One region of the Sporosarcina sp. P20a genome, then DNA from elsewhere that is predicted to be linked to it. Evidence: predicted binding sites of a transcription regulator. Region 1 holds the regulator's gene; each other region holds the start of a gene.
What was found. Region 1 encodes LexA, which represses DNA repair genes until DNA is damaged. Its sites were predicted from a motif close to CGAACATATGTTCG; they were not measured.
Positions count from the first base shown of each region.

Region 2: a site for LexA is predicted at 2,072-2,085, ahead of CSV72_RS04135 (YolD-like family protein). Genes of this name have one in related genera too.
Region 3: a site for LexA is predicted at 1,420-1,433, ahead of uvrB (excinuclease ABC subunit UvrB). Genes of this name have one in related genera too.

Region 1 is NZ_PDYT01000001.1:139,083-142,373, forward strand. Features, by position in the region: gene CSV72_RS00680 (methionine gamma-lyase family protein) at 1-1,014, shown strand, start outside; gene lexA (transcriptional repressor LexA) at 1,070-1,690, opposite strand; gene yneA (cell division suppressor protein YneA) at 1,886-2,212, shown strand; gene CSV72_RS00695 (YneB family resolvase-like protein) at 2,209-2,862, shown strand; gene CSV72_RS00700 (DUF896 domain-containing protein) at 2,930-3,166, shown strand; gene tkt (transketolase) at 3,275-3,291, shown strand, end outside.
Region 2 is NZ_PDYT01000002.1:147,981-151,271, reverse strand. Features, by position in the region: gene CSV72_RS04145 (MarR family winged helix-turn-helix transcriptional regulator) at 1-55, opposite strand, end outside; gene CSV72_RS04140 (methyl-accepting chemotaxis protein) at 288-2,000, shown strand; gene CSV72_RS04135 (YolD-like family protein) at 2,108-2,458, shown strand; gene CSV72_RS04130 (nucleotide excision repair endonuclease) at 2,493-2,870, opposite strand; gene CSV72_RS04125 (DUF3298 and DUF4163 domain-containing protein) at 2,990-3,291, shown strand, end outside.
Region 3 is NZ_PDYT01000024.1:40,116-43,406, reverse strand. Features, by position in the region: gene uvrB (excinuclease ABC subunit UvrB) at 1-1,347, opposite strand, end outside; gene CSV72_RS14475 (IDEAL domain-containing protein) at 1,557-1,814, opposite strand; gene CSV72_RS14470 (ABC transporter permease) at 2,007-3,209, opposite strand; gene CSV72_RS14465 (ABC transporter ATP-binding protein) at 3,202-3,291, opposite strand, start outside.

The DNA.
Region 1 (3,291 bases):
CTTGTCAGAAATCAAATTATCTCAGGCACGCATGCCATTACAATTAGCTTGTTCGGGATATTGCGTCCGGGTGATGAACTTCTTTATATTACAGGTAAACCATACGATACGTTGGAGTCTATCATTTCTGGCAATGGCAAAGATACGGGTTCACTAGAGGACTTTCACATTTCTTATCAGCATATTGATTTGAAAGACGATGGCTCTGTTGATTACGAGAAAGCCAAAGCGACGATTTCATCGAAGACGAAAGTCGTAGCAATTCAACGTTCGAAAGGCTATTCAAGCAATCCATCATTCAGAATCCATGAAATTGAAGCGATTATTAAGGAAATCCGTAAAATCAAAGAAGATGTCGTGATATTTGTAGATAATTGCTATGGAGAATTCGTGGAAATGAAAGAGCCCGTAGAAGTTGGAGCAGATCTGATGGCAGGCTCGCTCATTAAAAATCCAGGCGGCGGACTTGCCAGAACAGGTGGTTACATAGCAGGTAAGAAAGACTTGGTTGAGAAGTGTGCATATCGAATGACTTCTCCAGGCCTTGGAGCTGAGGCTGGAGCCTCACTTGATACGTTACTAGAGATGTACCAAGGATTCTTCTTAGCACCACACGTAGTAAGTCAGGCGGTCAAAGGCGCGCTATTCACATCGGCATTTTTCGGTAGCTTTGGTATGGATACGACACCGCATTACAGTGAGCTTCGAACGGATTTAATCCAATCAGTGAATTTTTTAAACGCTGAACAAATGATTGCATTCTGTCAGATGATCCAGCAAAACTCACCAATTAATGCTCAATATGCACCGGAGCCATCCTATATGCCCGGTTATGCCGATGACGTCATAATGGCAGCGGGTACGTTTATTCAAGGCTCCAGTATCGAATTGACAGCTGACGGCCCAATTAGACCACCCTACACAGCATATATTCAAGGTGGATTGACCTATGAGCATGTAAAATCCGCAGTACTAGATTCTATGGAACAATTGCTTGAAAAAAAGTTGGTATAAAGAAAAAAGTGTATCGAGAACCTATTAAGGTTTCTTGATACACTTTTTTTGATGATTAATGAATCATACGGAATACACCAATCACTTTTCCTAGAATAGAAACTTGATCTACAATAATTGGCTCCATAGAGGAGTTTTCTGGTTGGAGTCGGAAATAGTCTTTCTCTTTAAAGAAACGTTTGACTGTTGCTTCGTCTTCTTCTGTCATAGCCACAACGATTTCACCATTACTTGCGGAGTGAGTTTGTCTGACAATCACACGGTCTCCGTTTAAGATGCCGGCTTCAATCATGCTATCTCCTACAATCTCCAACATGAAGATTTCATCCTCTGATGAACCGAATGTATCCGGCAATGGGAAGTACTCTTCAATATTTTCAATCGTCGTAATTGGATTACCCGCTGTAACTTTACCAATCAATGGCACATGCATAACGCCGCTTTTTAACTCGTCCAGTCCTTCAGGATCTAAAATTTCAATGGCACGGGGTTTTGTCGGGTCTCTGCGTATAAAACCTTTGCTTTCGAGCCGTGATAAGTGACCGTGAACCGTGGAACTTGATGCAAGACCGACAGCTTCTCCAATTTCACGAACGGAAGGGGGATAACCTTTTAAACGTACTTCATCTTTTATGAAAGCAAGTATTTCTTCTTGTCTCTTTGATATTTTCTTCAACAGATTCACCTCTTCTACTAGTTTGCGAGCAATGGAATACTGAACCACTATTTTGAATATAGTATAACATGTGTTCGATTACTAATCAAACAAAGGTTCTAATTTTGCTTGACATGGAATCATATGTTCTCTTATAATTAAGAACAGGTATTCCGAACGTGCATTCTGAATGCGCGAATTAGAGGAGGAGTTATTATGGAAGTTATTAAAGGATTTATTAAAAATAATTATTATTTCGCGGTATTATTAATAGTTTGTGTGTCATTTGCCTGGGTTCAATTCGATAAAATGGCCGAGGAAGATCACTATATGGAAATCGTTGTTAATGAAGGAGATACACTTTGGCAACTGGCTTCTAACTACTCTGAAGATATACCGACCACTCACTGGATCGAACAGGTACGTTCATTAAATGAATTGCCTACCGATCAAATCGTTTCAGGTGAATTACTGCGTGTGCCTGTTAAAATTAATAAACAAACAGATATCCGGGTAGCTGAAATAGGAGTGGGAACTAAATGACAGAAAAGAAGTGTGTAATATACTGCCGAGTGAGTACGGAAAAAGAAACACAAGAGCAGTCTATTGTAAGGCAGCAGGAAGAACTAGAAAAGCTAGCTACTGAGTTATCCTATGATTGTGTTGGAATTTACACAGATCGGCAGAGTGGGTATGATATGGATCGTGAAGGTCTTCTATCCATGTTGGATCAAATCCAAAATGGTTCAGTGGATGCAGTATTCATTCAAGATGAGACGCGATTAGGGCGAGGGAATGCAAGGGTAGCGATATTGCATGTAATTGCCAAAAGTGAAACGACTGTGATTACCAATCATTCAAACGGTACAATAGAACTGAATGAAATGGATTCCATGTTACTAGAAATTCTCGCAATCGTAGAGGAATATCAACGTAAACTACATAATGCAAAAATACGTAGAGGGATGAAGCGTGCTGTTGACAGAGGCTATGATCCATCAAAGAATCTGCGGAATATTGACCAGGGACCGGGGCGTGAAAGGCTTGAACTACCAATAGAAGAAATTGTCTCGCTCCGCAACAAAGGTCTCACATACGAAGAAATTGCAACGGTATTGAATGGACTTGGCCATGCTGTCAGTAAAGCGACGGTTCATAGAAGATATAAAGAGTTTATAGCACAAGAACACTAATAGGTTGCACTTTTCCTTCAGGTTGTTTACATTTTATTAAACGACTAACTTATGGAGGGTTTTAAAGATGCTATCAGAAAAGAAAATAAAACGTATTAATGAATTGGCGAATAAAAAGAAAACAACAGGATTATCGATCGAGGAAGCAAAAGAACAGACGCGGTTGAGAAAGGAATACTTGGAGTCATTCCGTTCAAGCATGCGTGAAACGATTGAATCGGTCAAAGTAGTAGATCCAGAAGGAAATGATGTAACACCTGAAAAAGTTAAACTAGCGCGGGCGAATCAAAAGCCGCTAAATTGATGATAGGTAAAGGATTAACATTGTAATTAACTCTAGAATTGACTACACTAGAGAAGGAATATGTACTATAAAACACTCATATGAGACAGGACGGAAAGGATGTACAGCATGACCGAAAAAATCGA
Region 2 (3,291 bases), on a different contig from region 1:
TTGTCACTTGATCCATTAAATGTACCAAATTGAAAATTGTCTGTTCTTCATTCAAAAAAGAACGCCTTCCTTTCCTTCAAGAAACTTTATGTTTATATACTATTCATCATACAATATTATATACGAAATGAAACCGTTGTGACACGATAATAATACCTACATCTTACACAATATTTTAAAATCAAAGAGTTTTTCATTTTCTTCTTTTTAATTATAGACTGATAGCGTATGATAAAGACAACGAATGAGCTAGATGAACCAAATTGGAAGGGTGGGCATAAAGTTTGATGAAAGTTAAAGATTCGTTAACGTTTCAGCTAGGTACGATCATAGCTGGAATCTTGGTGGTGATGTTAGCTATTACATCACTGGCTACATATAAGACTGCTTATGACAAGTTATACGACGCTGCAGGAATTGAGGCGTACGGCTGTGCCAATATTACTACTGGATTGATTCGGCCTGGTGATATGGAAAAGGCATTGGCCGGCGACACTGATACACAAGATGCACTTGGGAAGACGTTGAATTGGACAACCGAACATAAGAATATATTTGAAACTCAATATATTTTGGATTTGGATGGAAAACTCATTGCCCTCGATGATAATCTGAAAGCTAAAGGATTTAAGCCGGGAGATCAGTTCCATTTAGACGAAGAAGCGATTGCCGATCTACTCGAACATCGACATTCTACATACTCCCAGCCTTACGAGTATGGTGACATGGAGCGGCTTTCAGGTTATGCGCCAATACACGCAGACCAGGATGCGAGCAAGGAAATCATCGCATTCAGCGTAATTGATTTCGATGCCAATATCGTCAAGCACCGTACATGGGATGTCGTACGCGACGGAATCTTGATCAGTATTATCCCTATGATACTTGCTTCAATCGGCACAGGATTCCTGATTCGCCGGAAAACGAAGCCGATCACGAGCTTAATTGAGCAGGCGAAGAAAATTGCGGATGGCGACTTGGCGGTTCAACCGACAGAAGTGAAATCACAAGACGAAGTGGGCGACTTAGCTCGTACACTGAATCGTATGACGGTGAATTTACAAGATATGATCTCGACGATGAATACGACATCACAGCATTTATCCGAAAACGCGGGGGAAACCTCTGCATCACTTTCTGAAATGCGTGAAGCGATTACAATGGTTGCGCATAATATCGAAGAAGTCGTCACAGCCGTTACGGATGGCACATCAACTGCGGAGCACGCTACAGGCATTTTGACGGGATTAGCAAGTGGTTTAGACAACACGAAACAAAGCGCTGATTCGATGCTCGTTAACTCCAACGAAACGATGAAGATTGCACTAGAAGGCGCAAAACGTGCAGAGGAAATTAGCCACGATATGGAATTAATCCGAAACGGTTCACAAGAAGTTGGAGATACGATCCAAAACTTGGTTGAATCTACGACGAAGATTCAAAATATCACAGGTTCTATCGCAGGAATCGCAGCTCAAACCAATTTACTCGCGCTGAACGCATCCATTGAAGCGGCTCGTGCAGGTGAACACGGTAAAGGCTTTGCGGTAGTGGCGGAAGAAGTACGGAACTTGGCCGAGCAATCGAATCAGGAAGTGCTCGAAGTAGAGAAACTAGTGAAGGATATTTCGGATCGTATCCAGCAAGTCATTACTTCTACATCAGAAAACACGAAACATATCACGAAGGGTACAGAAACAGTGAAGCTTACGTCTCAGTCATTGAGTAATATTTCCGTAGCAGTTGGAGAAACTGTCAAGGAAATCAAGAATATCTCGAACTTGATGACGTCAGAAGCTTCGAAATCAACAGAGGCAGTGCAGTTGATCGAGCATTTGACACATGCTGTACAAAATATCGAAGACATGACGAATAATATTGCGGCAGCTGCTGAGCAAACGACAGCCAGCATAGAAGAAATTTCAGAACGTTCTACGCAGACCAATCAAATGGCGCGTGAACTGGAAGTGTTTGTCGGTTCATTCAAATTACCTAAGTAAACACTCGGCCATCGCTTATCAAGCGATGGTCTTTTTAACCATTGATTTTAGAATGTATGTTCTGTATAATACGAACATACATACGCTTAAGAAATGGGGAATAGCTGATGGAAAGGAACCGAGATAGAGGGAAATTGAAGTGGACGTCGCTTATGCTGCCTGAACACCTCGAGAGACTACGTGATTGGCAACGGGAGGACGAATATATAGACCGACCTGAGTTAACCGATTGGGAGCTACAAACGATGCAGGAGACCCTTGAAGTGGCTTTGCGCAGACGTAGCGAGACATCAATCAAGACTTGGCATGATGGAGAGGTTCGCTTTCATCAAGGGGAGATCGAAGCGCTCGACTTGCAGACGATGACGATCGTACTGCGCGATCCATTTGGAACGGAAAGAATTCATGTAGCGGATGTGGTAGATGTCCAGTTGTCCAAAGCAGTAGACGGTTTATAGACAAAAATAAAAGCCGCCTGCGAAGGCAGACAGCTTAATCTTTGAAAAATGCTTTTTCTACGTTGTACTTTGCTTGCTCTGTGTTGATTACGTACGTTTCGTAGATTTCGCGTTCCATTGGATCATCGATGATCACAGCGGAAATTTTTGCTACTTCTTCACGGTGATTACGTAATGGAGACACTTGGTCTTCAAAATGCTTTTTCAGACGTGGACGTAATTTACGTGCTTTTCCTACGAATAATAACTCGTCGCTTTGGTTGAAGAACAACAAAAGGCCGCCTTTATCACGTGGAATGTCATGAAAATCGATGAAACCATAGATTGGCTTAATCGGCGTTTCATCCGGTCCCATTTCTTGTTTTCTGCGAACGATCGTTACGTCCGGTTTAGGTAATGTAATATTGATCATTTTACTTCACATCCTTATATCAGTCAGTGTTTATCCTATCATATGACAAAATAAAAAGCGAGAAACTTTCTCTCCATTCCTTGCATATAGTAAACAAATGTCTTGGGAAGGATGAAATAATGAAAAACCCTGCTGTTATTCAAACGTATCACATATCGAATACAAGACCGAAAGTGGATGTGTATTATCCCATCATTACACAATTAGATGATCCAAAAGTTCAAGAAAAGCTAAATCAATTACTGTTCAAGGAAATGAATAAAATGCTAGAAGACAATAATTATCATGACCCAAGCCTTGTCGAGTTGGTCGCAACGTACGAAATTAAAAATAATCAGCGTGATCTCTTCAGTATCAACTTAATTGTCTACTCATTCACCGGTGGAGCGCATGGGATGACTTACGTTAACTCCCTGACGTT
Region 3 (3,291 bases), on a different contig from region 1:
TAATACACGTTCATTTCGCTCGATTCGAAGATGTATTTCATCCAATAAATCGTCAATTTGTCCTTCAATAGGACGCACTTCAATGATTGGATCAAGTAATCCTGTAGGACGTATAATCTGTTCTACCATTTCGTCTGTATGCTCAATCTCATAAGGACCTGGCGTGGCTGAAATATACATTGCCTGCCGAACATGCTTTTCAAATTCTTCAAACATCAATGGACGGTTGTCCAATGCCGATGGTAAGCGGAAACCATGTTCCACCAATACTTTTTTACGTGCCTGGTCCCCGTTGTACATTCCACGAATCTGCGGCAAGGAGACGTGACTTTCATCTACTACAATCAAAAAGTCGTCAGGGAAATAATCCAGCAACGTATATGGAGTTGCCCCGGCTTCACGCAACGTCAAATGTCTAGAATAGTTCTCGATTCCAGAACAAAAGCCCATCTCCCGCATCATTTCTAGATCATAACGCGTCCGTTGTTCTAGCCGCTGCGCTTCTAATAATTTATCATTATCGCGTAAGTATTTAAGCTGTTCTTCTAACTCGATTTCAATATTTTCAATCGCTTTAAGTAACTTCTCTTCGCGGGTAACGAAGTGGGATCCTGGGAAAATAGCCACATGATCACGATCGCCGATGACTTCTCCTGTTAAGGCATCCACTTCCCGAATCCGTTCGATTTCATCTCCAAAAAACTCAAGACGTATACAACGCTCGTCACGAGCTACCGGAAAGACTTCGACTACATCGCCTCTGACACGGAATGTACCACGCGTGAAATTGATATCATTGCGCTCATACTGAATGTCCACTAGCGTGCGCAATAGTTGATTACGCGGTATTTCCATTCCTTTGCGTAATGAAAAAACCATGTCATTATATTCTTCTGGCGAACCTAGACCGTAAATACATGACACGGATGCTACAATCAAGACGTCGTTCCGTTCGAATAATGCACTCGTTGCGGAGTGGCGAAGTTTATCGATTTCATCATTGATCGATGAATCCTTTTCAATGAATGTATCCGTCTGTGGAACATATGCTTCTGGTTGATAAAAATCGTAGAAGCTGACGAAGTATTCTACCGCATTATCTGGAAAAAACTCTTTGAACTCGCTATATAATTGGCCAGCCAACGTTTTATTGTGGGCAATGACCAGTGTAGGTTTATTAATTTCTGTCAGCACATTGGAAACCGTGAATGTTTTACCTGTCCCCGTTGCACCCAGTAACGTTTGATGCTTCTTGCCTTCTTTAATACCGTTAACAAGGCTGTCGATCGCTTTTGGCTGATCTCCTTGTGGCGTATATGGTGCCTGCAATTGAAATGTTTCGTTCAAATGGTTCCACTCCTCTTCTTAAACACCTGTCCTTCTATTTTACCACAACCAGTGTTTTTTCTAAAGAAATAACGAACGTACGTTTTAAGCTAACTCTCTATGTACTTTATTGTACCCTTGTACTTTGTGAAAGAAACTCACAGCGAGGTTATTCTATGCAATAAAAAAAACACTGCCAGGATTTTGCCCTAGCAGTGCCTATGAATACATTATTTTGTTTTTAGTTCATAACCATGTTCTTGTGAAATGTCGATTAATTGTTGTGTATACAGGTCGAATGCTTCTTTGTCATTTTGATCCAGCGCATCGTCAATCAACAGCATGATTCGCGATTGTGTTTGTTCCCAATGAATGTGTTGTAGAAACAGATCCCAATAGATTTCGTTCAGCAACTTTTCCGCTTGGAGAGAAGTGCCATTGTTACCTACCGCTTTCAAAAATTCAGCATATGAGTTGTTATTGTTCATCTCTCTCACCCCTGATACCTTTTAGTAATTATATATGCAATAGAATACGAATTGCAACCACTAATCTAACTATTCGAACTTTTGAATTACTTTAATATAATTAGAGGAATATTTACTAGGTACATATATTCAGACAATTCTGTTATAGAAATTACATTACTAGCATTAGTTACACTTTACTCTGGACGAACATCATATTTCTTTTACTTGCTCTTTAGTTAATCGGATCGTTGCCTCACCGACAATGAGTGCGATCGCAGCAATCAAGAGAGGTGTAATACTTAGTCCATACAAAGGTAATGCCGCCAGTAATAGAATAATTGCTTGTAGCCAAATCAGTTTTCTTACTAACAAACGAACCGCTTTGATTTGCGATTTTTCCTGTTCTTCAGGGAATAGCAGATCCATCGTGAATTCGACGCCACCTTCAAGCGCCAATATCAACTGAACAGCTGTCGCAAACGCTAGAGCTCCTACAAAAATGAACGATACAATTGGTAACGGTATTAAGAACGCACCCAACGCAGACAGTGCCGTTAATCTAACCCACAACCAAAATGTATCATCTGTACGAATAAATGTACGTACGATTAAGTAGTTTTGTACATCCTTGCGCTTGAATGTAGACCGTTTCATAGCAATCTTCAACCAGCTCCGCTTACTCACTGAACCAACCAAATGCGGTACTTCCGTGAAGTAATTCGCAAATCGATAGAAACGCATCATACGATTTTGTTCCAGTTCAATAAACTGCTCATACGGAAATGGAAAATGCTCCGCTTTCTTATCCCAAAACTTCGCATAGAGCATAGCAATCAGAATTCCGATAAAGATTGCAACCGTACTCCACGTAAGAGCGAAGTGAATCGTTAGAAATGTTAAAACGAGTCGTAACACACGATCCGGCCAAACGAAATTATGCTTCGCAATACGAACACTGTATTCAGTCCCTACAAATAGCCCTTTAAACACGATGATTAGTAACATAATGAGAAGATAATCCGTTCCTGTTCCCACTTCTGTTGCTTTTAATAACGGCAAAGCAACGACCATAGCAATTAGTGGTAAGGGAAGTTGTGAAAATGTCGACCAAGTGATCGAACGTTTCATATAGCTCGGCAATTGATTTTCTAATGGCAGGAAAAAAACGATATCTGCCGGCTTTAGTAACGTAGTCGGTGCCGCTTTCATTAATAAGAGTGCAATGACGATAGATACGATGAAAACTGAAGGGAATGTAACGGGCACTTCTTTTAGCCATTCACTATACGCATAGCCCCCCGCTCCAATGGCAAACATGAAGACGATAGCCAAATGTCCAGTGAATACATAGCGCATATATTTCTGTAGTTCATTAACGTAATGGAAGAACCGTTGTCCCCATATCTCATGCATGTTGTTCATGGTCAGTTTCCTCAGTCATTGCAATATATAAGTCATCCAGTGTGGCATCCGGTCGCCCGAACGTCTTACGCAA